2 regions of the Pseudomonas sp. HP_14 genome follow, and region 1 is predicted to be linked to the other one. Evidence: predicted binding sites of a transcription regulator. Region 1 holds the regulator's gene; the other holds the start of a gene.
What was found. Region 1 encodes FliA, which starts transcription of late flagellar genes. Its sites were predicted from a motif close to CTAAAGTTTNNNNNNNNNNNGCCGNTAA; they were not measured.

Region 1 (11,981 bases):
ATTACTCCATGAAGCCTTGCAGCTTGAGTTCAATGGAGCGCGGGTTCTCACCCTCGGCAATGGACAGCAGACCTTCGAGCAGCATTTCCCGATAACGCGACTGGCGCAAGGCAATGCCCTTGAGCTTGTTGGCAACCGGCAACAGAATCAGGTTGGCCGAGGCCACGCCATAAATAGTGGCTACGAACGCCACGGCAATACCGCTGCCCAACTGACTCGGGTCGGCCAGATTGCCCATGACGTGAATAAGGCCCATCACCGCACCGATGATGCCGATGGTCGGCGCATAGCCGCCCATGCTTTCGAATACTTTGGCGGCCTGGACATCACGATGCTCCTGGGTCAGAAAATCGACTTCCAGGATGCTGCGAATCGCTTGTGGCTCAGCCCCATCCACCAGCAGTTGCAAGCCTTTGCGAGCGTAGGTATCAGGCTCGGCGTCGGCAACCGACTCAAGCCCCAGCAAACCTTCCTTGCGTGCGGTCATGCTCCAGTTGACCACCCGGTCGATGCCGCCCGCCAGATCAATGCGCGGCGGAAACAGAATCCAGATACCGATCTGAATAGCCCGTTTGAAAGCGCTCATGGGCGACTGCAGCATTGATGCTGCCAAGGTACCGCCAATGACGATCAATGCCGCAGGACCATTGAGCAAGGCGGACAAATGTCCACCTTCCAGATAGTTACCGCCGACAATTGCAATGAACGCGAGGATGAGACCGATCAGACTCAGAACATCCATCAGACACACGCCTCCACCAGGTGCCGGCCGATATCGTCCAGACTGTAAATCGCGTCCGCCAGGTCAGCTTTGACAATCGCCATTGGCATGCCATAGATCACGCAGCTTGCTTCGTCCTGAGCCCAAACGTGACTGCCACCTTGCTTGAGTAAACGCGCGCCCTCACGACCATCCGCGCCCATGCCGGTAAGCACGACCGCCAGCACCTTGTCGCCATAGGATTTGGCCGCCGAACCAAAGGTGATATCCACACAAGGCTTGTAATTCAGACGCTCGTCGCCCGGCAGGATTTTCACTGCACCGCGACCATCGATCATCATCTGCTTGCCACCTGGAGCCAGGAGCGCAAGACCTGGGCGCAGGATGTCACCATCCTCCGCTTCCTTGACGCTGATCTTGCACAGCTTGTCCAGACGCTCGGCGAAGGCCTTGGTGAATGCTGCGGGCATGTGCTGAATCAGTACGATAGGCGCAGGAAAATTGGCAGGCAGCTGAGTCAGCACACGCTGCAAGGCGACCGGGCCGCCCGTCGAGGTGCCGATAGCGACCAGCTTGTAAGCCTTGCGCTTGGGCGTACCCGACAACGGCGGGTGCGAACCGCTTGCCGCCGGAGCGGGCGCAGCTGCCGCACGCGGAGTTATCGGGCGCGCTGGAGCCGGGCTGGCCGTTCTGCCGGTGGCAGGGGCCGCAGTTGATGTATGAGTCGGGGCATGAGCTGGAGATGAAACCGGGGCGACTGCAGGCGCTGCCACCGGAGCCGAACCACTCAAGCCACGGCGATTACTGCGCGAGATGCTGTGGACCTTTTCACACAGCAGTTGCTTGACCTTCTGCGGGTTACGCGAAATGTCTTCGAAATTCTTGGGCAGGAAATCCACCGCACCGGCGTCCAGGGCATCCAGCGTAACGCGGGCACCTTCGTGGGTCAGCGAGGAGAACATCAGCACCGGGGTTGGACTGCGCTGCATGATTTGGCGAACAGCAGTGATGCCGTCCATCATGGGCATTTCGTAGTCCATGGTAATCACGTCAGGTTTGAGCGACAGCACCAGATCAATCGCTTCCTTGCCGTTGCTCGCGGTACCGACAACCTTGATGTTTGGGTCTGAAGAAAGAATTTCCGTGACGCGGCGGCGGAAGAAACCGGAGTCATCCACCACCAATACCTTGACTACCATAAACACTCCATTACAGGCTGCACGGAAACTGCTGCGCTATGCGACGCGCCGTTGAAGCAAGCTTCACCCAACGACAGAAAAACCGATCGAAGCAGGCCTCAAAAGGTCACGGGACGCACACGCTCTTTTGCCAACTGCGTCTGCGACTCGTCATTGTTATTGCCTCGCATCCATTTGCAGCGTTTTCGACACCGCCTGACCAGGCGTCACGGACAGTTGTCTGCCCGTGACACCAGAATCAAATACGCCGTGCGGCGTACCGCTTGAGCATACTCGGCACATCGAGAATCAAGGCAATGCGACCGTCACCAGTGATGGTGGCGCCAGACATGCCAGGTGTCCCCTGCAACATTTTACCCAGCGGCTTGATGACCACTTCTTCCTGGCCCACCAACTGATCGACAACGAAGCCGATACGCTGGGTGCCTACCGAAAGAATCACCACATGCCCTTCATGCTGCTCTTCGTGGACGGCCGAGCTGACCAGCCAGCGCTTGAGGTAGAACAGCGGCAGTGCCTTGTCACGCACGATCACCACTTCCTGACCATCAACAACGTTGGTAGTCGAGAGGTCCAGGTGGAAGATCTCGTTCACGTTGACCAGCGGGAATGCGAAGGCCTGATTGCCCAGCATCACCATCAGGGTCGGCATGATTGCCAGGGTCAACGGCACCTTGATGACGATCTTCGAGCCCTGACCCTTGGTCGAGTAGATGTTGATCGTACCGTTGAGCTGGGCAATCTTGGTTTTCACCACGTCCATGCCCACACCACGGCCCGACACGTCGGAGATCTCGGTTTTGGTCGAGAACCCTGGGGCGAAAATCAGGTTGTAGCAGTCGGTATCGCTCAGGCGATCAGCAGCATCCTTGTCCATCACGCCACGCTTGACCGCAATCGAGCGCAAGACGTTAGGGTCCATGCCCTTGCCGTCATCTGAAATCGACAACAGGATGTGGTCGCCTTCCTGCTCGGCAGAGAGAATGACCCGTCCGCCACGCGGCTTGCCTGATGCCTCACGCTCTTCCGGGGTTTCTACACCGTGGTCGACCGCGTTACGCACCAAGTGGACCAGTGGATCGGCAAGCGCCTCTACGAGGTTCTTGTCCAGATCGGTCTCTTCACCGACCAGTTCCAGGTTGATCTCTTTCTTGAGCTGGCGAGCCAGGTCACGTACCAGTCGCGGGAAGCGACCGAACACTTTCTTGATCGGCTGCATCCGGGTCTTCATCACCGCGGTCTGCAAGTCAGCTGTCACCACATCAAGGTTGGAAACCGCCTTGGACATGGCTTCGTCGCCACTGTTGAGACCCAGGCGCACCAGACGGTTACGCACCAGCACCAGTTCGCCGACCATGTTCATGATCTCGTCCAGGCGCGCGGTATCAACCCGTACGGTGGTTTCCGCTTCCGAGGCGACCGGTTTCTCGGCCGGTGGCGCAGCTGGCTTGGCTGGCGCAGGAGCAGGTGCAGCAGCCTTGGCGGGCGCTGGCGCGGCTGCCGGTTTGGCCGCTGCAGCCGGAGCAGGCTTGGCCGCCGGTGCTGCTGGCTTGGCAGGCGCAGACACGGCCGCAGCAGGTGCAGCAACCGCCGCAGCTACGTCAGGCTCGAACTTGCCTTTGCCATGCAACTCGTCAAGCAGTGCTTCAAATTCGTTATCGGAGATTTCGTCGCCTTTACCGGCCGGCGCGCTGGCAGCAGGTGCCGCCGCAGCAGGTGCAGGAGCCGCTGCGGCGGAAGGATCGAACGAACCCTTGCCGTGCAGCTGATCGAGCAACGCTTCGAATTCATCGTCGGTGATGTCGCCGCTTTCCGCTTTGCCAGCGGGTGCGGCAGCTGGAGCGACGGCAGCAGGCGCTGCACTGTCTGCAGCAAACTGGCCTTTGCCGTGTAACTGATCGAGCAGCGATTCGAATTCCGAATCGGTGATCTCATCGGATGCCGCTGCGCCAGTGGTCGGCGCGGCAGCAGCCGCTGGCTGCTCTTTCGCGGAATTGAGCTGATCAAGCAAGTGCTCGAATTCGGTATCAGTGATCTCGTCTGAAGCGGCTTCAGCGGCAGCTTCAACAGGTGCCTCTTCTACTTCTTCCAAGGCTTCAGCCGCAGGAGCTTCGTCAGCCGATGCTGGCTCAGCCAGCCGCGCCAGTGCCGCGAGCAGTTCCGGTGTAGCCGGAGTGACTTCGCTACGTTCGCGCACCTGGCTGAACATCGCGTTGACCGCATCCAGCGCTTCCAGGACCACGTCCATCAATTCCGAATCAACGCGACGCTCACCCTTACGCAGGATGTCGAAGACGTTCTCGGCGATGTGGCAGCACTCCACCAGCTCATGGAGCTGGAGGAAGCCGGCGCCCCCTTTTACAGTGTGAAAACCGCGAAAAATTGCATTGAGCAGATCTGCGTCATCCGGTCGGCTTTCCAGCTCGACCAACTGTTCAGACAACTGCTCCAGAATTTCGCCGGCCTCTACCAGAAAATCCTGAAGGATCTCTTCATCGGCGCCGAAGCTCATTGGGGTGCTCCCTAAAATTAACCGTCAACAGACCAGACTTAGAAGCCCAGGCTCGATAGCAGATCGTCTACATCGTCCTGTCCGGACACAACGTCTTCCCGTTTATCGGCATGAATCTGCGGACCTTCACCCTGTTTGAGATGTTTTTGTGGATCTTTTTCTGCGCGGATGGATTCGTCGTCATGTTCGATGCCCGCAAAGCGGTCGACATGACTGGCCATGAGCACCAGTTTGAGCAGATTGCTCTCCACTTCAGTGACCAATTGCGTGACGCGCTTGATCACTTGACCGGTAAGGTCCTGGAAGTCCTGAGCCAGCAGAATATCGTTGAGGTGGGAGGAAACCTTCTGGGTATCCTGTTCGCTGCGCGTCAAGAAACCATCGACACGCCGCGCCAGCTCACGAAACTCTTCTGCGCCGACTTCACGGCGCATGAAGCGCCCCCAGTCAGCACTCAAGGCCTTGGCCTCATCGTTCAGACTATGGATCAGCGGGGTGCTTTCCTCGACCAGATCCATGGTGCGGTTAGCTGCGTTTTCCGTAAGCCTGACAACATACGACAGGCGTTCGGTGGCATCCGTGATCTGGGACACTTCTTCAGCTTGCGGCATGTTCGGGTCAATTTGAAAATTGACGATCGCACTGTGCAGCTCGCGAGTCAGCTTGCCGATCTCTTGATAGAGACCGCGATCCCGAGCCTGGTTAAGCTCGTGGATCAATTGCACCGCGTCGCCGAAACGGCCTTTTTCAAGGCTCGTCACCAGCTCGCTAGCGTGTTTCTTCAGGGTCGCTTCAAACTCGCCCATTGACGTTTCGTTGTTCTCCATAGAGCCCTCGCGGCATACATCAGCTATTGACGCGCTCGAAGATCTTGTCGATCTTTTCTTTCAGCGCCTGAGCCGTGAATGGCTTGACGACATAACCATTGACGCCGGCCTGAGCCGCTTCAATGATCTGGTCGCGCTTGGCTTCTGCGGTCACCATCAACACCGGCAGGTGCTTGAGGCGCTCATCGGCACGTACTTTACGCAGCAGGTCGATACCGGTCATGCCAGGCATGTTCCAGTCCGTTACCAGAAAGTCAAAAGAACCGCTTTCCAGCATCGGCAACGCGGTAAGCCCGTCATCGGCTTCGGACGTGTTGGTGAAGCCCAGATCACGTAGCAGGTTTTTAATGATCCGCCGCATCGTTGAGAAGTCATCAACGATGAGGATTTTCATGTTCTTGTCCAATTCGACCTCCAAGCAGTCTTTGACGCGTTCAGCACCTGAACGCGCTGTTCAATCAATACCGGCACAGCTCACATCGGCTGTGCGAAAACGACGACGGGCTTGGTATATCAACAACTATGGAAACCGCACAGCAAATCCACGGGCTGCATTAAAGCTATTGCTTCTACAGTCCGTGGAGCGAAATACCTGTACGGCTCCAGCCTTGTCCACTGTCCCACGTAACGCTTTGCACAGCCTGCTCACACGCGACACGCCATCACCAAGGACGCATACCGCCTGTCAACGCGCTCGCCACTCTCCCAAACGCCCCCGCAAACGAGCGGCGCACTGGCTGTGTAACTGGCTGACTCGCGATTCACTGACCCCCAGGACCTCACCGATTTCCTTGAGGTTCAGCTCCTCGTCATAGTACAGCGCCAAGACCAGACGTTCACGCTCAGGCAAGTTGGCAATTGCATCTGCCAACGCAGCCTGGAAGCGTTCATCCTCCAGGTCGCGCGACGGCTCAAGCGAACCGCTTGCGCCATCCTCATGCAGCCCTTCATGTTCGCCGTCCTGTAGCAGGTCGTCAAAACTGAAGAGGCGACTGCCCAAGGTATCGTTCAAAATCCCGTAATAATCATCGAGACTCAATTGGAGTTCGGCCGCAACTTCGTGATCTTTAGCGTCGCGACCTGTTTTAGCTTCAATTGAGCGAATTGCGTCACTGACCATGCGCGTATTGCGGTGAACAGAGCGTGGCGCCCAGTCCCCTTTGCGCACTTCATCAAGCATCGCACCGCGAATACGAATCCCGGCATAAGTCTCGAAACTCGCGCCCTTGGTGCAATCGTACTTGGTGGACACTTCCAGCAAGCCGATCATGCCCGCCTGAATCAGGTCTTCGACCTGAACACTGGCTGGCAGACGCGCCAGCAAGTGGTACGCAATGCGCTTGACCAGCGGAGCATACCGCTCGATCAACTCATATTGCGAGTTTCTGGAAGCCTTGCTGTACATCTGGTAGCCGCTCGCGGTCATTGAACAGGCCCTGCGCTTGTCTGGTAAACCAGTCGCTCGACGAAGAACTCAAGATGCCCGCGAGGGTTGGCAGGCAGTGGCCAGGTATCGACCTTCTGCGCAATAGCCTTGAACGCCAGTGAGCATTTAGAGCGTGGGAAAGCTTCGTATACGGCACGTTGCTTCTGGACGGCCTTGCGAACACATTCGTCGTAAGGCACGGCGCCAACATATTGCAAGGCAACGTCAAGGAAACGGTCGGTCACCTTGGTCAGCTTGGCAAACAGGTTGCGACCTTCCTGCGGACTCTGGGCCATGTTGGCCAGAACCCGGAAACGGTTCATGCCGTAGTCGCGATTGAGCAGCTTGATCAGCGCGTAGGCGTCGGTGATCGAAGTAGGCTCGTCACAGACCACCAGCAACACTTCCTGAGCAGCGCGGACGAAGCTGACCACTGACTCGCCAATCCCGGCTGCGGTGTCAATCACCAGCACATCCAGATTGTCGCCAATGTCGCTGAACGCCTGGATCAGGCCGGCATGTTGCGCCGGGCTCAGATGAACCATGCTCTGGGTGCCGGAAGCGGCAGGCACGATTCGAATCCCGCCCGGACCTTGCAACAAAACGTCGCGAAGCTCACAACGGCCCTCGATCACATCAGCAAGGGTGCGTTTAGGCGTCAGGCCAAGAAGGACATCGACATTCGCCAGGCCAAGGTCGGCGTCCAGCAGCATGACGCGCCGGCCGAGCTCGGCCAAGGCCAGCGAAAGATTCACTGACACGTTAGTCTTACCGACGCCACCCTTGCCGCCGGTCACCGCGATCACCTGTACGGGATGCATGCTGCCCATGTTATTTCTTTACCTTGTCTTGCGTAGACCGTAGCCAGATTGCGGGCGACACGCTCAGTGAAGAGCCATGCCGGGCAGACCATCGATGCAGGTAACGTCCAATAGTTCGCTTCACTTAACCGACCCGTTTGTTGGGGTTGTGGTAAAGGTCGGCGAACATGTCCGCCATGGCCTCTTCGCTTGGCTCTTCTTGCATCTGCACATTGACCGCACGCGACACCAGTTGGTGCCTGCGAGGCAGGTGAAGATCATCAGGAATTCGTGGGCCATCAGTCAGATAGGCCACTGGCAGCTCATGACTGATCGCAAGGCTGAGCACCTCACCCAGGCTGGCAGTTTCGTCCAGCTTGGTCAGGATGCATCCCGCCAGACCACAGCGCTTGTAGCTGTGATAGGCCGCAGTGAGCACCTGTTTCTGGCTGGTGGTTGCCAGTACCAGATAATTACGAGACTTGATGCCGCGCCCTGCCAGACTTTCCAGCTGCATGCGCAACGCCGGATCACTGGCTTGCAGGCCGGCGGTATCGATCAACACGACACGCTTGCGCAGCAGCGGATCAAGCGCCTGCGCCAGCGACTGGCCAGGATCGACATGAGTCACCGGCACATTGAGGATGCGACCCAATGTCTTGAGTTGCTCCTGAGCACCGATACGGAAACTGTCCATGCTGACCAAAGCGATATTCTGTGCGCCGTACTTGAGTACGTAGCGCGCCGCCAGCTTGGCGAGCGTGGTGGTCTTGCCCATGCCGGCAGGGCCGACCATGGCAATCACACCACCCTCTTCCAGCGGCTCCACGTCAGGCACTTCAATCATGCGCGCCAGGTGCGCCAAGAGCATACGCCAAGCCTGACGCGGCTCGTCGATATCAGGGATCATTTCCAGCAGGTCGCGCGACAGCGGGCCGGACAAGCCGACACGTTGCAGACGGCGCCACAGATTGGCCTGTGCCGGACGGCTGCCTTGCAACTGGTTCCATGCCAGGGAGCCAAGCTGGACTTCCAGCAGCTCGCGCAGGCCGTTCAATTCAAAACGCATCGAGTCGTAACCGCGCTGATTACCTGCTGGCGCAGCCGGTGCGGCCTGTGGCTGCACAAAGGGACGCGGCGGCTCTTCCAGAGTCGGCTCGATGTGAGTGTCAGCGGCGCTCAATGGCAAACCGGCAAACAACTGGCGATTGGTCGCGCCGTCGCTGTCACCACGATTGTTCAGTTCTGCCTGAGCCGAGACGATGCGCGACTGGGTTTTGCGCAACTCGTCCTCAAGCTCGATATTCGGGACGCGAGGCGCCAGCGCGGACAGCTTGTAATCCAGGGCAGCAGTCAGCTCGACGCCACCGGCAATTCGCCGGTTGCCGATGATGGCCGCTTCAGCGCCCAGCTCATCACGAACCAGTTTCATGGCTTGACGCATATCGGCGGCGAAAAATCGCTTAACTTGCATGACTCACTACCTCAGCCGTTAGGCCCGACAGTCGCTACGATGGTTACTTGCTTGTTGTCAGGAATTTCCTGATACGCCAACACGTGCATATTCGGTACAGCCAGCCGCCCAAACCGCGACAGCATCGCCCGAACCGGGCCGGCTACCAGCAGAATCACTGGCAAGCCTTGCATCTCCTGACGCTGGGCGGCATCGATCAGCGAACGCTGAAGTTTCTCTGCCATGCTCGGCTCGAGAAGAACGCCTTCTTCCTGACCCTGACCAGCCTTCTGCAGACTATTGAGCAATATCTGTTCCAACCTTGGCTCCAGCGTGATAACTGGTAGCTCCGGCTCAATGCCTACAATGCTTTGCACGATGGCGCGACTCAAACCGACCCGAACAGCAGCCACCAATGCGGCGGTATCTTGACTCCGTTGAGCGTTGTTGGCGATAGCCTCGGCAATCGTCCGGATATCCCGAACCGGTACCTGTTCAGACAGCAACGCCTGCAATACCTTGAGCAACGCCGACAACGAAAGGATGCCCGGTACCAGCTCCTCAGCGAGTTTAGGCGAGCCTTTAGCCAGCAATTGCATCAATTGCTGCACTTCTTCATGGCCAATCAGCTCGTGCGAGTGCTTGTAGAGAATCTGGTTAAGGTGGGTCGCGACCACGGTACTGGCATCAACCACGGTATATCCAAGCGACTGAGCCTGACTGCGCTGGCTGATTTCAATCCAGACAGCTTCCAGACCAAACGCCGGGTCCTTGGCGGTAATACCATTGAGCGATCCGAAGACCTGGCCAGGGTTAATCGCCAGTTCGCGGTCCGGATAAATCTCTGCTTCTGCCAACGTGACGCCCATTAGCGTCAAACGATAGGCACTTGGCGCCAGGTCCAGGTTGTCGCGAATATGGACGGTCGGCATCAGGAAGCCCAACTCCTGGGAAAGCTTCTTACGCACGCCTTTGATTCGCGCCAAGAGCTGACCACCCTGATTGCGGTCCACGAGCGGAATCAGGCGATAGCCTACTTCTAGACCGATCATGTCGATAGGCGTCACGTCATCCCAGCCCAGCTCTTTTGAGTCCTGCGCACGGGTTGGCGACGGCAACATCTCTTGCTGACGTTTGACCTCCTCCAGCGCCATGACCTTGACCCTGTCCTCTTTCTTCCACAGAACGTAAGCGATGCCGCAAGCAACAAGGCCAAGGCTGATGAAAGAAAAATGCGGCATGCCTGGCACCAGGCCCATCACAATCATGATCGCGCCCGATACACCCAATGCTTTCCACGAGGTGAACATCTGACGGTTGATCATCTTGCCCATTTCTTCCGAACCGGAAGCACGGGTCACCATGATTGCTGCGGCGGTGGACAACAGCAGTGATGGCAATTGCGCCACCAAACCGTCACCGATGGTCAGCAGCGTGTAAATCCTGCCAGCGTCGGCGAAGGTCATGCCGTGCTGCAGCATGCCAACCAGCATGCCGCCGATGAGGTTGATAAACAGGATCAGCAAACCAGCGATGGCGTCACCACGAACAAACTTGCTCGCACCGTCCATGGAACCGTAGAACTCGGCCTCCTGGGCCACCTCAAGACGGCGACGCTTGGCTTCAGGTTGATCAATCAGGCCGGCGTTCAAATCGGCATCGATTGCCATTTGCTTACCGGGCATCGCGTCCAGAGTGAAACGCGCGCTTACCTCGGAGATACGCCCGGCACCTTTGGTGATTACCACGAAGTTGATGATCATCAGAATGGCGAAAACCACGATACCGACAACGTAGTTACCACCAATCACCACCTCACCAAAGGCCTGAATCACCTTACCGGCAGCGGCATGACCGTCCTGACCATGAAGCATCACCACGCGGGTAGAGGCTACGTTGAGCGCGAGACGCAACAGCGTGGCAACCAGCAGAATGGTCGGGAATACCGAAAAATCGAGTGGGCGCAGCGCGTATACGCAGACCAGCAGGACCACGATGGACAACGCAATGTTGAACGTAAAGAACACGTCCAGCAGGAACGGCGGGATGGGCAACATCATCATTGCCATCATGACCAACAGCAACAACGGGACGCCCAGCTGGCCACGGCCCAGGCCTGCCAGATTGCTGCGTGCGCTACTGATTAACTGAGAGCGATCCACCGATTGTTCACCTGCGCACTAAATCAAAACTTTGACGCCGATGGCGACCTGACATGACCTATTGCAAGAAGCTTTCCAACTGTTGAATCGGTGATGAAATAGAGGGCGGGGTCTGTAAGAAAGTGTGAGGCTGCGTGGTTGTGTGGTGGCGATCGACGTTCAGCAGTCGCAGCCATGCGTCGCTCGTGCGCGCCTGCACAGTCAGATGCTTGCCGCATGACGTCGAAGACGGAATGGTCGCGCCTGCAGAAAACGCATTTCAAATCAGAAGGATAGTATTTTTTGAAAGGAGATCGCCTTGCGTGCCTGAACTGACGTCATCGCGAGCCAGCTCACTCCTACAGTCAAATCAGCCCTGTAGGAGTGAGCTGGCTCGCGATGACGCCGGTGCAGTCACAGCAGCAATCAAGCATCCCGCTGCAGATCCGGCGGAATGGTGATATCCCCCAGCGGGTCCGGGCGCTTGCCCTGACCTGCATGGTACTGACGGATCTGATAGACATAAGCCAGCACCTGAGCAACCGCCAGGTACAAACCACCCGGGATCTCCTGATCAAGCTCGGTACTGTAGTAGATCGAGCGCGCCAGGCCTGGCGACTCAAGGATCAGAATCTGGTGATGCGCGCCGATCTCACGAATTTTCAACGCGATGAAATCGGTACCCTTGGCGACCAGCATCGGCGCCCCGCCCTGCTCAGGATCGTATTTGAGCGCGACGGCAAAGTGCGTCGGGTTGGTGATGATTACATCAGCCTGCGGAACGGACTCCATCATGCGCCGCTGGGACATTTCGAAGCGTAACTGACGAATCCGCTGCTTGACCTCAGGACTACCCTCAGCATTTTTATGCTCGTCGCGCACTTCCTGCTTGGTCATCAGCA
Region 2 (11,981 bases), on a different contig from region 1:
CCCGCCAGCATGGCGGCACATGCGTTACCCGCGTGATTGAAGGTTTCGTTGCGCCCGGTGCGCCGAGTAAACGCCTTGGGGCCTGTAATACCCAGAGAGATGGCCGCAATAGCCGGAACAAAGACTGACGCGGCAATCCCGCTGATCGCCTGGGTGATCGCAATCAGGCTGACCGAAGAGGTGAAGGGCAGGATCAGACAGCTGGCAGTTACCAGTAGCGCAGCGATTGCAATCACCGCCCGTTTGTAATGAGTACTGTCGATCAGCGCCCCGGCCGGACCCTGGGTCACCAGACCGGCGATTGCCGCGACCGTCATTACAATACCAATGCTGGCCGGATCCCAGTGATGCACCGCCAGCAGATAGATCGCCAGGTAAGGCCCTAGCCCGTCTCGAACATCGGCGAGAAAGAAATTGAGGGCATCCAGTGAACGGTTGTTGCGGCGTTGGGTATGGGCGTCCACGGGAAGTCTCGATCAGGCGGCTTTTGTTGAGCTTTGTGCTTTGAGCGGTCGAGGCCAAAAAGGTTTGGTGCCCTCAGGACTGTTTTTGCAATCAGTCACGTTTTCGGGAATGGTCGGATTCAGGCCGCTAGCGGGCTTGATTATCCTTCGGCGGAGTAGTCCAGACGAACCATGGCGAGCAGCGACTTTGCTTGAACAGTCATATGCCACCCTGTGCTAAAGCCGCCTGTATGGCAGGCAGCTTTAGCGTTGTAGTGCACATTACTGTCTTGAGAGTGCTCCACCTCTATTGGTGAGCGTGGATACCCTGTCTGACTCGATCCAGATGGTGCTGGTGTTTCGGTTAGCGAGCTCCTTTGAATTCCAGTTATTCGCGGTCTGTGGGCTGGTAGTGCCGGTCAGGCATGACGCTTGTACATCACAATATGAAACGGCACTGTCCACCACTGAGGGCGAAATGGCCTGTAGCTGGCAGGTTTGTGCTGCTGAGCTTTGCTGGAAGGACGCCTGGTCACACCCCGCGTAAGCCATGCCGCTTGTTACCAGCGTGAGGGGGGCAGAAAGCATCATCCATAATGCCTGGGTTTTCATTTTTCAATCCTCGGTAGTTGTCAGTTCAGGTGGTTGCGATGCAACCCCCGACCTTTAAAGCATAGGGAGGAATAACCGTTACCTTACGGGGTTACTGATCAACGGGGCGTTATGAAAAGACTGTCTTGAAATGACGCTCGCGCCGTTAATCGCGCGGGGCAATGATGGCTCCCCGGTGAGACGCTCGCGATCAACGGCTTGCTTTCAGACCTTTTCTTCTGGCGAATTAGATGCATCCGGACTGCCGTTCAAAATTGTTGAATTCGTGGCGCGGGTCGACTGTCCTACCGACATTGGGCAACGAACCGCGGCCACTGAGCATTTGAATTCAGCAGCGTGCCGGATGCTCTTAACATGGAATGGAGGAACCATGAGTCAAGCAGTCCTTGATAGAGAAACCGATCGTCGACAGTTGCAGAGCATCATTGGTGGTCTTTCTGATGGCGTTCTCTTGATCGAGCTGGATCAGAGCATTCTGTGGGCCAATGAATCCGCGCTGGAGATGCACGGCGTCAACCACGTCAAGGAGCTGGGTCGTAACGTCAGCGAATATGCTTCGCGGTTCAACCTGCGCTATCGCAACAATCACCCGCTTGCATTGGAGAATTACCCGATCAGCCGTATCGCCGAGGGCGAGTCCTTCAGTGATGTAGTGGTGGAGGTCAGACCGGTGGGTAACGAAGACAAATGCTGGGTGCACCGGGTGCGGAGCATGGTGCTGGATGGCCGCTCCGGTGAGCCTGAGTTAATGGCGCTGATTATCACCGACGCCACCGAACTGGCCAGTGCCGAGCAACGCTTCGAGCGAACGTTTGCTGCCAATCCGGCACCGGCCGTTATTTGCAGGCTCAGCGATTTACGTTACATCAAAGTCAATCCAGGCTTTCTGGAAATGACCGGCTATACCCGTGAGCAGGTTATCGGGCGTTCCGTGTATGAGCTGGACGTTCTGGAAAACGCCGAACGCAAGGATCTGGCCATTGAGCGTCTCAACGATGGCGGCACCATCCCGCAGATGCAGGCTGAGCTCAAGCTGCCCAAAGGTGGCAGCAAGCTGGTGATAGTTGCCGGACAGCCGCTGGACATCAATGAAGACGACTGCATGCTCTTTTCCTTCATGGACATGGAACCCCGTCGCAAGGTCGAGACCGCGTTGCGACAGAGCGAGGAGCGCTTCGCCAAAGCGTTTCGCCTGACCCCTGTACCAACCCTGGTGTGTAACGCCGAGTCGCAGTTCGTGGTTGAAGCCAATAATGCATTCATCAACACCACCGGGTTTACGGCTCAGGAGCTGACTGGAAGATCCGTGGAAGAGCTGGGTTTCATCGATGGCAAAAAGACGTGCGAGCAGATTTTCGAGGTATTGAAGAAAACTGGCAGCATTGAAGGCATGGAGCTCAAGGTGCGCAAGCGTGGCGACGAGTTGATTGATTGCGTGTTGTCTGCCGACACCGTGGTCATTCAGGATGTCCCGTGTTATCTGCTGGTGATCGTGGATATTTCAGAGCGTAAGCGATCCGATCTGGAGCTGATCGCGGCGATTGAAGAGGTCATGCAGGATGCGTCATGGTTCGCACGTTCATTGATCGAGAAGCTTGCCAACGTCAAGAAGGGCAAGGCACCGCAATTGCCGGGCATTTCGCTGACAGATCTGACCAGTCGTGAAAAAGACGTATTGGGCTTGATCTGTGAAGGCCTGGCAGACAAGGAAATCGCGGCGCGCCTCAAGCTGGCGCCTAATACCGTGCGTAACCACGTGGCAACCATGTACTCCAAGCTGGGCGTGCACAGTCGCGCTGAGGCAATTGTCTGGGCACGCGAGCGTGCACTATTCACTAGTGACAATCGCAAGCAATAGCACTAGCAAAAAGTGCAAATGCACTAGTGCTATCAGTGCAAATTCGTCTGGCTGATCGCGCATGGCGTTCTTTACCCTGACGGTCCATTTTCTGGACCTTGTCAGGGGCCTCCGTTGCAGAATTTAAAACGCTTGCGGATTCAAGATGGCTGGCCACAGGGTGGTCAGAAGTGAGCTGGCTATCACAGGTCCGTCACGAAATCGAGGGCAGTTTCGAGCCTTTGGCATGCGAGTGCGTGATTGGAGCCGATGCATCCTTGAGTGTGCGCATTTATGATCGTGAATCGGGGCGAGTTGATCTAATGGTCATCGGCATTGCTCTCGATCAAGTAAAGACGCAGCACGACGTACTGGCGTTGATCAACGAGTTACGTGATGAGCTGGGCAGCGTCGGTATGAACCCTCTCGATATAGAGCCTTCCTCACAGGCTTGAACGCCACGGGATCGGTTCGCGGTTGGGCTGCCGGTCTACGCTGCCCAGTCCGACCATCTCATCCTGAACCGCTGGCTGGACCAGAAACAGCGGCACTTCCGGGACGCCTTTCAGATTCTTGCGAGCCTCTTCCATTGAGGCGACATGCAGGGTGCTTCCCTTGGCGTTAATCAGTGGGTGAGACTTGCCACTCTTCAACGCGTGCATGACGTAGGAGCCACCCTCCATCGCGACCAGATGCACTTCTTCGATCTCACCCGCCTTCACATGATCGGCCAGCTTGCTCAGTTCCATGACGTCACCTTTATCTGTGTGGCGGGCGATTGCCTGCCTGTCTTGATTCGAGGCGCACGCGCTGGCTGAGTTCGAACTGAATGGATTAATGGTCGTCGAACCGATTTGGCGGTAGCGGAATAAAAACTGACTGTTTGATCAGTTTAAGGTTTTAAATGTGTTTTATCGGCCTGCATCGTTAACCTTGAACGGTGTTTTATCTGGCGGTGAATTCTTTCATTTCGCTTTCAATTAATCATTTTTTTACGCTCGTTGCGGAAGTCTTCACGGTTAATTAATCGTTTTAAAACTCATTACTCCCACGGACCCTCAAGCTTGATTTTTAATGGCCGATAGTTTCAGGTTGAATGTTAATCAAACTGAAACAGGAGTCTGTCAATGAGAAACCTCAAGGTATCGGTGCGCGCGACGCTAAGTTTTATGTTTATCGCTTTTTTGCTGGTTGCCCTCGGTGGTATTTCCGTCTGGAAAATGGGCGAAATTCGTGAGACGGCTGCGGACCTGGAAAATGACTCCCTGGCCAGCATTGTCGTAGCAGACCGTATTAATGCCGCCATGCTCCGACTGCGCCTTGAGAACCGCAGACTGATATCCCAGACGGACCCCCAGAGTATTACGGCGACCATCCAGATCATTAATACCGTAAGTGGTGAGCTCAGAAAGCAAATTAAGACCTATGCGCCTTTTGTTGCAAGTGACCGGGAAGGCCAGTTATTCAAAGCTGTTTCTGACAACGCTGAAAAGATGCTAGCAGCTTTTGATGGTGTTTCAGCGCTTGTTACCCGAGGGGCAACGGCCGAAGCACTGGCTTATATAAATAGCAATGTCACGCCTGTTACACGCCCGCTCGAAGAGGCGGTGGGCGGGCTTGTACAGATGAATATTGACGAGGCGGACAATGCGGGAAAAGAGTCCGAAGCCTCTTATGAAAGTGGTTTGATGTTTGTCATCGTTATTATTGTCGCTGCCGCACTGGCGACCGTTGTGCTAGCTATTTTGTTTACCCAAAGTATCGTCCTTCCATTGCGGGACATGTTGAAGGTCAATGAAACGATCGCCAAAGGCGATCTGCGCAGTGTCATTACCGTCACCGGTAAAGACGAATTTGCCGACCTCATGCGCTCCACTCAAGTCATGCAGAAAAACCTGCGCGACACCATCAAGCTGATCGGTGATTCATCTACCCAATTGGCCTCGGCCTCCGAAGAGATGAACGCGGTAACCGAAGAGTCCAGCAAAGGCCTGATGCGCCAGAACACTGAAATCGATCAGGCGGCGACGGCGGTGAATGAAATGACTGCGGCTGTTGATGAGGTTGCCCGTAATGCAGCTTCAGCGTCTGACGCCGCCAAGGCTTCTGATCAGGCGACACGCACTGGCGCTTCGCGCGTCACCAGCACGGTTACAGCCATCGAGAGACTCAGTCAGACCGTGCAGAACACCAGCGGTGATGTTCAGCGTCTGGCGGTACAGTCCAAGGACATCAGCAAGGTGCTTGACGTAATTCGTACCATTGCCGAGCAGACAAACCTGCTGGCCTTGAACGCGGCTATCGAAGCGGCACGGGCCGGTGAGCAGGGTCGCGGATTTGCAGTCGTTGCCGATGAGGTGAGGGCCCTTGCCCACCGTACTCAGACCTCGACTCAAGAAATTGAGCAAATGATCGGCGACATTCTCAAGGGCACCGAGCAAGCCACCAAGGCCATGAGCGAGAGTTGTGAGCAGGCGCAAGGCACGCTGAGTGTGGCGCATGAGGCAGGTACCGCGTTGACATTGATTGCCAAAGCCATCAATGAAATCAACGAAATGAACCTGATGATCGCCACTGCTTCCGAGCAGCAGGCCCAAGTGGCTCGTTCGGTTGACGGCAACCTCATGAGCATTCGGGATTTGTCGATCCAGAGCGCGACCGGCGCCCATCAGACGGCTGCGGCGAGTTCCGAGTTGTCGCGTCTGGCAGTAGACATGAACAAGCTGGTGGGACGATTCTCGCTTTAATTTTTGTGCAGGGGAGAGGTGTACCGGCGAAAAAGCCGGTACGCCTTGTCCGGTCAGATTTTATGAACCCCGTCGCTCATACGCGACGCGCAAGCGTTCACGAATATTGCTCAAATGGCGGCGCATGGCGGCTCTCGCACCGTCCGGGTCACGATTGGCGATGGTCGCGTAGATGTCGTGATGTTCCTGGCGCAGCCTGGCGCTGTAGTCTTCGATAGCAGTATTGGCCAAGGCTGCCGAGTTGAGCCGGTTGCGGGGAATTAGGGTCAGGCCCAAATGTTCGGTGATATCAGCGAAATAGCGGTTGTCGGTGGCCAGCGCAATTTGCTGATGAAAATCGAAATCGGCAGCCGCCGCTTCGGCTCGGCTTACCGTCGGGTCTTCGATGATCTTTAGCGCCTGGTGCATGCGCGCCAGTTGGTCTTCAGTCCTGCGCAGAGCGGCAAAGCCTGCGGAGTCGACTTCGATACCGATGCGTAGTTCGATGACGGCCATGACGTCGCTGAGCGTGCGGTCCGCTTGCGGGTCGATCTGATCAACGCGCTGTCTGACCACGAACGTGCCGATGCCATGCCGGGTTTCCACCAGCCCATGGGATTGCAGATGGGAAATGGCTTCTCGCACAACGGTACGACTCACGCCATGTTCCTGGGTGATGTGTTTTTCCGGCGGGAGCTTGTCACCGACCTTCAGTTGGCCGTCTTCAATCATGCTGGTCAGGATATTGGCCAGCGCCAGAGTCAGATTGCGCGGACGTCTTATGGACGAGTCGGTCTCTGCTGGTTCGGAAATCGGGGTGGGGTTCATGGTGTTCCACCTGATGAAAAAATGCGCTTTCCAGTCGCACCCATTGACGCGCTGTCAGCTCTTCACAACGTTCCCATAAAGAAACGGCGCGGCTTGAGGGCCGCGCCGTTTCTTTTACAGAGCACTGATCAGGTCAGTCTCAAGCGATGGGCTGATCGCTCCACTCGCTGTTGACCAGACGCTTGAGGCCCAGCGGGTTAGCGTTCTGCAACGCTTCTGGCAGCAGGCTGTCAGGGTAGTTCTGATAGCAGACAGGACGCAGGAAGCGATCGATGGCCAGAGTGCCCACCGAAGTACCACGTGCATCGGAAGTCGCCGGGTATGGACCACCGTGAACCATGGCTTCGCAGACTTCGACGCCGGTCGGGTAACCGTTGACGAGGATGCGGCCGACTTTCTCTTCCAGCACCGGTACCAGCCATTGGTACTTCTTCAGGTCGCTCTGCTCGCCGATCAGCGTGGCGGTCAGTTGGCCGCGCAGGCCTTGCAGCGCGCTCTTCAGTTGCGCGTCGTCAGCGACTTCGATGACCAGGGTGGTTGGGCCGAATACTTCTTCCTGCAGCAGCGGGTCGCCATTGAGCAGCAGGCTGACGTCAGCTTTGAACAGTTGAGCCTGAGCCTGTTTGCCTTCCTGCGGTTTACCCGCCAGGTGCGTAACGCCTGGGTGCGACAGCAGATGCTGAACGCCTTTGCTGTAGCTGCGCAGGCCACCTGCGTTGAGCATGGTTTGTGGAGCCTGGCCACCCATGTGTTCCTGAAGTTGCTCAAGGAACTTGGTGAAGGTTGGCGAGCTGATGCCGATCACAACGCCTGGGTTGGTGCAGAACTGGCCTGCGCCCATGACGACCGAAGCTGCAAGGTCCTTGGCCACGGTATCACCGCGAGCGGCCAGCGCTTCAGGCAACAGAACAACCGGGTTGATGCTCGACATTTCCGCGAACACCGGGATCGGCTCAGGACGTTCTGCAGCCATTTTGCACAGTGCGTCGCCACCGCTCAGGGAGCCAGTGAAGCCAACGGCCTTGATGGCCGGATGCTTGACCAGACCTTCGCCAACGCCGCTGCCGAAAATCATGTTGAACACGCCTTTCGGCATGTTGGTTTTTTCTGCCGCGCGGATGATCGCAGAACCGACCAGGTCGGCAGTTGCCATGTGGCCGCTGTGCGCTTTGAACACAACCGGGCAACCGGAAGCCAGTGCTGCTGCGGTGTCGCCGCCAGCAGTGGAGAAAGCCAGTGGGAAGTTGCTCGCGCCGAAAACAGCAACCGGGCCTACGCCGATGCGGTATTGACGCAGGTCGACGCGTGGCAGCGGCTTACGATCCGGCAGTGCCAGGTCAATGCGTGCCCCCAGGAAGTCACCGCGACGCAGGACTTTGGCGAACAGGCGCATCTGGCCGCTGGTACGTCCGCGCTCACCCTGAATACGGGCGGTCGGCAGGGCGGTTTCCTGGCAAACGATGGCAACGAAATCATCACCGAGCTGATCCAGCTCGTCAGCGATGGCATCAAGGAATTCTGCGCGGCGAGCCGGGCTCAGCTGGCGGTATTCAGCAAAAGCGCTTTTTGCTGCCAGGGCTGCTGCGTCGATTTCTGCATCTGTGGCCTGGTAGAAACTGTAAGGCAGTGCTTCACCGGTAGTGGCGTCGAGACTTTTGTGTTGCGGCTCGCCAAGTGCGCTACGTGCGCCTGCGATGAAGTTGTGGCCGAGAACATTAGGCATCTGTGTCTCCTGTTTTTATTTGCGGGTTTAATCAGGCTGGTGCCTGTCTTAGAGATCTGCCGACCGTTCGATGACGGTGTGAGCGGCCTGTAACCGGCGTCGCTCAAAAATGTTGACAGTCATCGTACAACCAAGGATCGGACTGCGCAACTGCGGTGTGTCTGGCCTTCGCACCTTTTGCCTGCGCGCCCGCGCCTTTACTGGCCGCGCGGGCCGTTCAGCGAATATGAGACTTGTTGGAGCGATACGACTTCAATTTCCGGCCAGTCCCCGCAACGCATCAACAACCTCACGTAGCGCCCGGTTGACCGGTTTGTCCTGTCGCAGTACCAGGCTCAGGGTACGAACCAAAGGCGGCGTCAGGCTATGTATTTGCAGGTTGCGCTGATGGTGGGCGGTGGCTACCGCGATGCGTGGCACGATGCTGTAGCCGAGCCCGGCAGCGACCATCTCTTTGATCGCTTCGATGCTGCCCAGCTCCATCACCGGTTTAGGTTGAACACCGGCATGCTGGAACCACTGATCGATCAGCAGGCGTGTGCTGCTGCCTGTTTCAAATACCACCAGAGGAAGGTTGCTCAAGGTCTCGGCATCGAGCGGCAGATTCAGGTCGGCCTGTGCAGGGGCAAATATCCCGACCATTTCGTCTTCCAGCAAAGCTGTGACGTGCAGGCTACGTCCGGCTGCGGGCAGGGTGACCAAGGCCAGGTCAATCCGGTTTTCTTCCACGGCCTTGAGAATCGCCTCGGTATTGCCGGTGCGAACCCGCACATCCAGTTTCGGGAACGCCGTGCGCAACGCTTTCAGGATGGGCGGCAATAGATGAATACACGCGGTGGCGCCTGTGCCGATGACCACCTGGCCCGCGACGCCTTCGGCATGACTGGCCAGATCCTGCAGAGCATCATCGATCACCGAATCGATACGACCGATATGGCGTAACAGGGTCAGCCCGGCCGTTGTCGGTTTCAGACGTTTACCCACCCGCTCGATCAGGCGCAGGTTCAGGCGTTGCTCCAGCAGGCGGATATGCAGGCTCACAGCAGGCTGTGTCAGGTTCAACGCAGTGGCGGCAGCCGAAAAGCTGCCGTGGTGGATGACCTCGGAAAAGCTGTTCAAGTGATTCAGGTTCAACGGCCGCATGGCAAAGTTTTACTTATGCTTGGGATGAGTAATCATAGCTTTATTAAGGTGCCGGGCGTCGTCATGATTGCCGCACTTGTAGTCGTTACCGAGAACCAAGATGAATCACGATCTAATCCTGCGCACCGCTCGCGAGGATGACATGCCCGCAGTACAGGCTATTTATGCGCACCACGTGCTGACCGGCATTGCCAGCTTTGAACTGCAACCGCCGACAGTGGAGGAAATGCTAAGCCGCCGCGCTGAGGTGCTCTCACGCGAACTGCCGTACCTGGTTGCCGAACTGGCGGGAGAGGTCGTTGGCTATGGTTACGCCACCCTGTATCGACCCCGACCCGGCTATCGTTTTACGGCGGAAGATTCGGTGTATATGGCAGAAGGCATGGCCGGTAAAGGCATCGGTCATGCGCTGTTGAGCGCGGTCATTGATCACTGCGTGCAGGGTGGCTGGCGCCAGATGGTGGCAGTGATTGGTAACAGCGAAAATCATGGCTCATTGCGACTGCATGAAAAGCTGGGCTTTCGTCGGGTCGGCGTTTTCGAATCGGTTGGCTTCAAGCACGGGCGTTGGGTTGACACCGTGTTGATGCAGCGAGCGTTGGCGGAGGGGAGTGATACGCTGCCCAACGATCAGTGAGGGCGTGGTGATCGATAGACTGTTTGCATATTAGTTTATAATTTAAATGCATTTTCGGAATAAATACTCCGGTGATATGGTTTTAACCAGTCACTGGAAACCTTGAGAAAAGTTATAAGAAAGGGATTTCGGCTGGCGGCCTGACTTATAACTTCTCAAGGAATACCTGCATGGCAGCTTTTGATCATCTCACCCGCCGTCGTCTGCTTGGCCTGACCGGTGTTGCTCTTGCCAGCCCGTTACTGGCTTCTGTTCCCGGTTTTACCTGGGCTGCCGACGAACATGCCGGGCACAACGTCGGCGGCGCTGACGCCGAGCCCGCGGGCACCGGGGAATTCATCAAGCTTGCCGAAACACGCAAACTCAAGCTGGCGGTCAATCTAAACGCGGTATGCCTGGCGCCGGTGGTAATTGCTCACGGCCAGGGCTTCTTCACCAAGCACAATCTGGACGTCGAACTGGTCAACTTCGGCAACTCGACAGAAGTGCTGCTTGAAGCCATCGCCACCGGTAAAGCTGACGCCGGTGTCGGCATGGCCTTACGCTGGCTGAAAGCATTGGAGCAGGGGTTCGACGTCAAACTCACCGCAGGCACTCATGGCGGCTGCCTTCGTCTGCTCAGTGCAGTCAACAGCCCGGTGCAGAAGCTCGAAGACCTCAAGGGCAAGGCCATCGGCGTGACCGACATGGCCAGCCCGGATCGTAATTTCTTCTCGATCTTGCTCAAGAAACACGGTGTTGATCCAGTGCGTGACGTCGAATGGCGACTGTACCCGGCCGACTTGCTGGGCACCGCTCTGGAGCGCGGCGAGGTACAGGCAGTCAGCGGCAGTGACCCGTTCATGTACCGGCTTATTCAGGGTGGCAAAGCCCGCGAACTGTCGAACAATCTGGTCGATGAATACGCCAATCTCAGCTGCTGCGTGGTGGGCGTTACCGGCAAGCTGGTGCGTGAAGAGAAACGCGTCGCTGCGGCCTTGACCCAGGCGATTCTTGAAGCCCATGACTACTCCGTGAAACACCCTGAAGTCGTCGCCAAAGGGTTCCAGGCCCACGCGCTGAACACGTCGGTCGAAGAAGTGAAGGCCATCCTTCATGACCACACCCACGGCCACCATGCGGTAGGCGCAGCATTGACCCAGGAAATCGTCACCTACGTGACCGATTTGCAGACGGTTGAAGTGATTCGCAAGAACACCGACCCCGTGGCCTTCTCCAGGGAGATCACCGCCGATGTCTTCAATTGAAGCCGCACCGCAAATAGCTGCCCAGGAGCAAGCACCCGCCAGATTCTGGCGGCAGGGTGCGGTGGCCGTTGTCGCCTGGATTGGCGTCGCGCTGCTGATCGCTTATTTCCCTAACGCTACCCGTAACTGGCCGATGACGCAGGGGCTGGCCAATCTGTGTCTGGCGGTCGCCGCGTTGATTGGCCTGGCGGGCATTCTCGGTCGCTGGTTTCCGGCTGTGCAGCGTCGGGCCCATCCCGCCGGTGCCTGGCTGATTGCCCTGCCACTATTGTTAGGGATATGGGAGCTGCTCACCGCCAAGCTGGCAGTGCTGCCGGTGCCTTTCTTTGCGCCGCCGCAAGCGCTGCTGGATGTCTATATCGAAGACTGGCCTCGGCTGGCTGACAGCTTGCTCAATTCAGCGCTGTTGTTGGGGACGGGTGTGGCACTGGGTGCCGTTACCGGTTTTGTCGCGGGCGTCGCCATCGGCTGGTCGACCAGCATCGGCTATTGGCTGCATCCGGTCTTGCGCATTCTGGGGCCGGTGCCGTCCACCGCCTTGCTGCCGCTGTGCTTCTTCCTGTTCCCGAGCAGTTGGAGCGCCAGCGTGTTCCTGATTGCACTGGCGACGTGGTTCCCGGTCACGGTGCTCACCTGGTCGGGCGTTGCCAGTGTCGACAAGGCGTACTACGACGTTGCCCGGACATTGGGTGCGAAGCCGGGCTTTCTGATTTTCAACGTGGCGATCCCGGCTGCATTGCCTCACGTTTTCGTCGGCTTGTTCATGGGGCTGGGCGCATCGTTCT

Region 2: a site for FliA is predicted at 3,950-3,977, ahead of ACYASS_RS22725 (methyl-accepting chemotaxis protein). Genes of this name have one in related genera too.

The regions. Positions count from the first base shown of each region.
Region 1 covers NZ_JBTOQI010000033.1:43,112-55,092, forward strand. Annotated here, with positions in the region: gene ACYASS_RS17875 (flagellar motor protein) at 2-742, opposite strand; gene ACYASS_RS17880 (protein-glutamate methylesterase/protein-glutamine glutaminase) at 742-1,920, opposite strand; gene ACYASS_RS17885 (chemotaxis protein CheA) at 2,159-4,432, opposite strand; gene ACYASS_RS17890 (protein phosphatase CheZ) at 4,471-5,259, opposite strand; gene ACYASS_RS17895 (chemotaxis response regulator CheY) at 5,279-5,653, opposite strand; gene fliA (RNA polymerase sigma factor FliA) at 5,945-6,685, opposite strand; gene fleN (flagellar synthesis regulator FleN) at 6,682-7,515, opposite strand; gene flhF (flagellar biosynthesis protein FlhF) at 7,631-8,959, opposite strand; gene flhA (flagellar biosynthesis protein FlhA) at 8,971-11,100, opposite strand; gene flhB (flagellar biosynthesis protein FlhB) at 11,506-11,981, opposite strand, start outside.
Region 2 covers NZ_JBTOQI010000043.1:198,387-210,367, forward strand. Annotated here, with positions in the region: gene ACYASS_RS22705 (MFS transporter) at 1-464, opposite strand, end outside; gene ACYASS_RS22710 (PAS domain S-box protein) at 1,426-2,913, shown strand; gene ACYASS_RS22715 (DUF1652 domain-containing protein) at 3,084-3,347, shown strand; gene ACYASS_RS22720 (DUF6482 family protein) at 3,336-3,641, opposite strand; gene ACYASS_RS22725 (methyl-accepting chemotaxis protein) at 4,020-5,639, shown strand; gene ACYASS_RS22730 (FadR/GntR family transcriptional regulator) at 5,700-6,446, opposite strand; gene ACYASS_RS22735 (aldehyde dehydrogenase (NADP(+))) at 6,586-8,169, opposite strand; gene ACYASS_RS22740 (LysR family transcriptional regulator) at 8,422-9,312, opposite strand; gene ACYASS_RS22745 (GNAT family N-acetyltransferase) at 9,413-9,949, shown strand; gene ACYASS_RS22750 (ABC transporter substrate-binding protein) at 10,120-11,196, shown strand; gene ACYASS_RS22755 (ABC transporter permease) at 11,183-11,981, shown strand, end outside.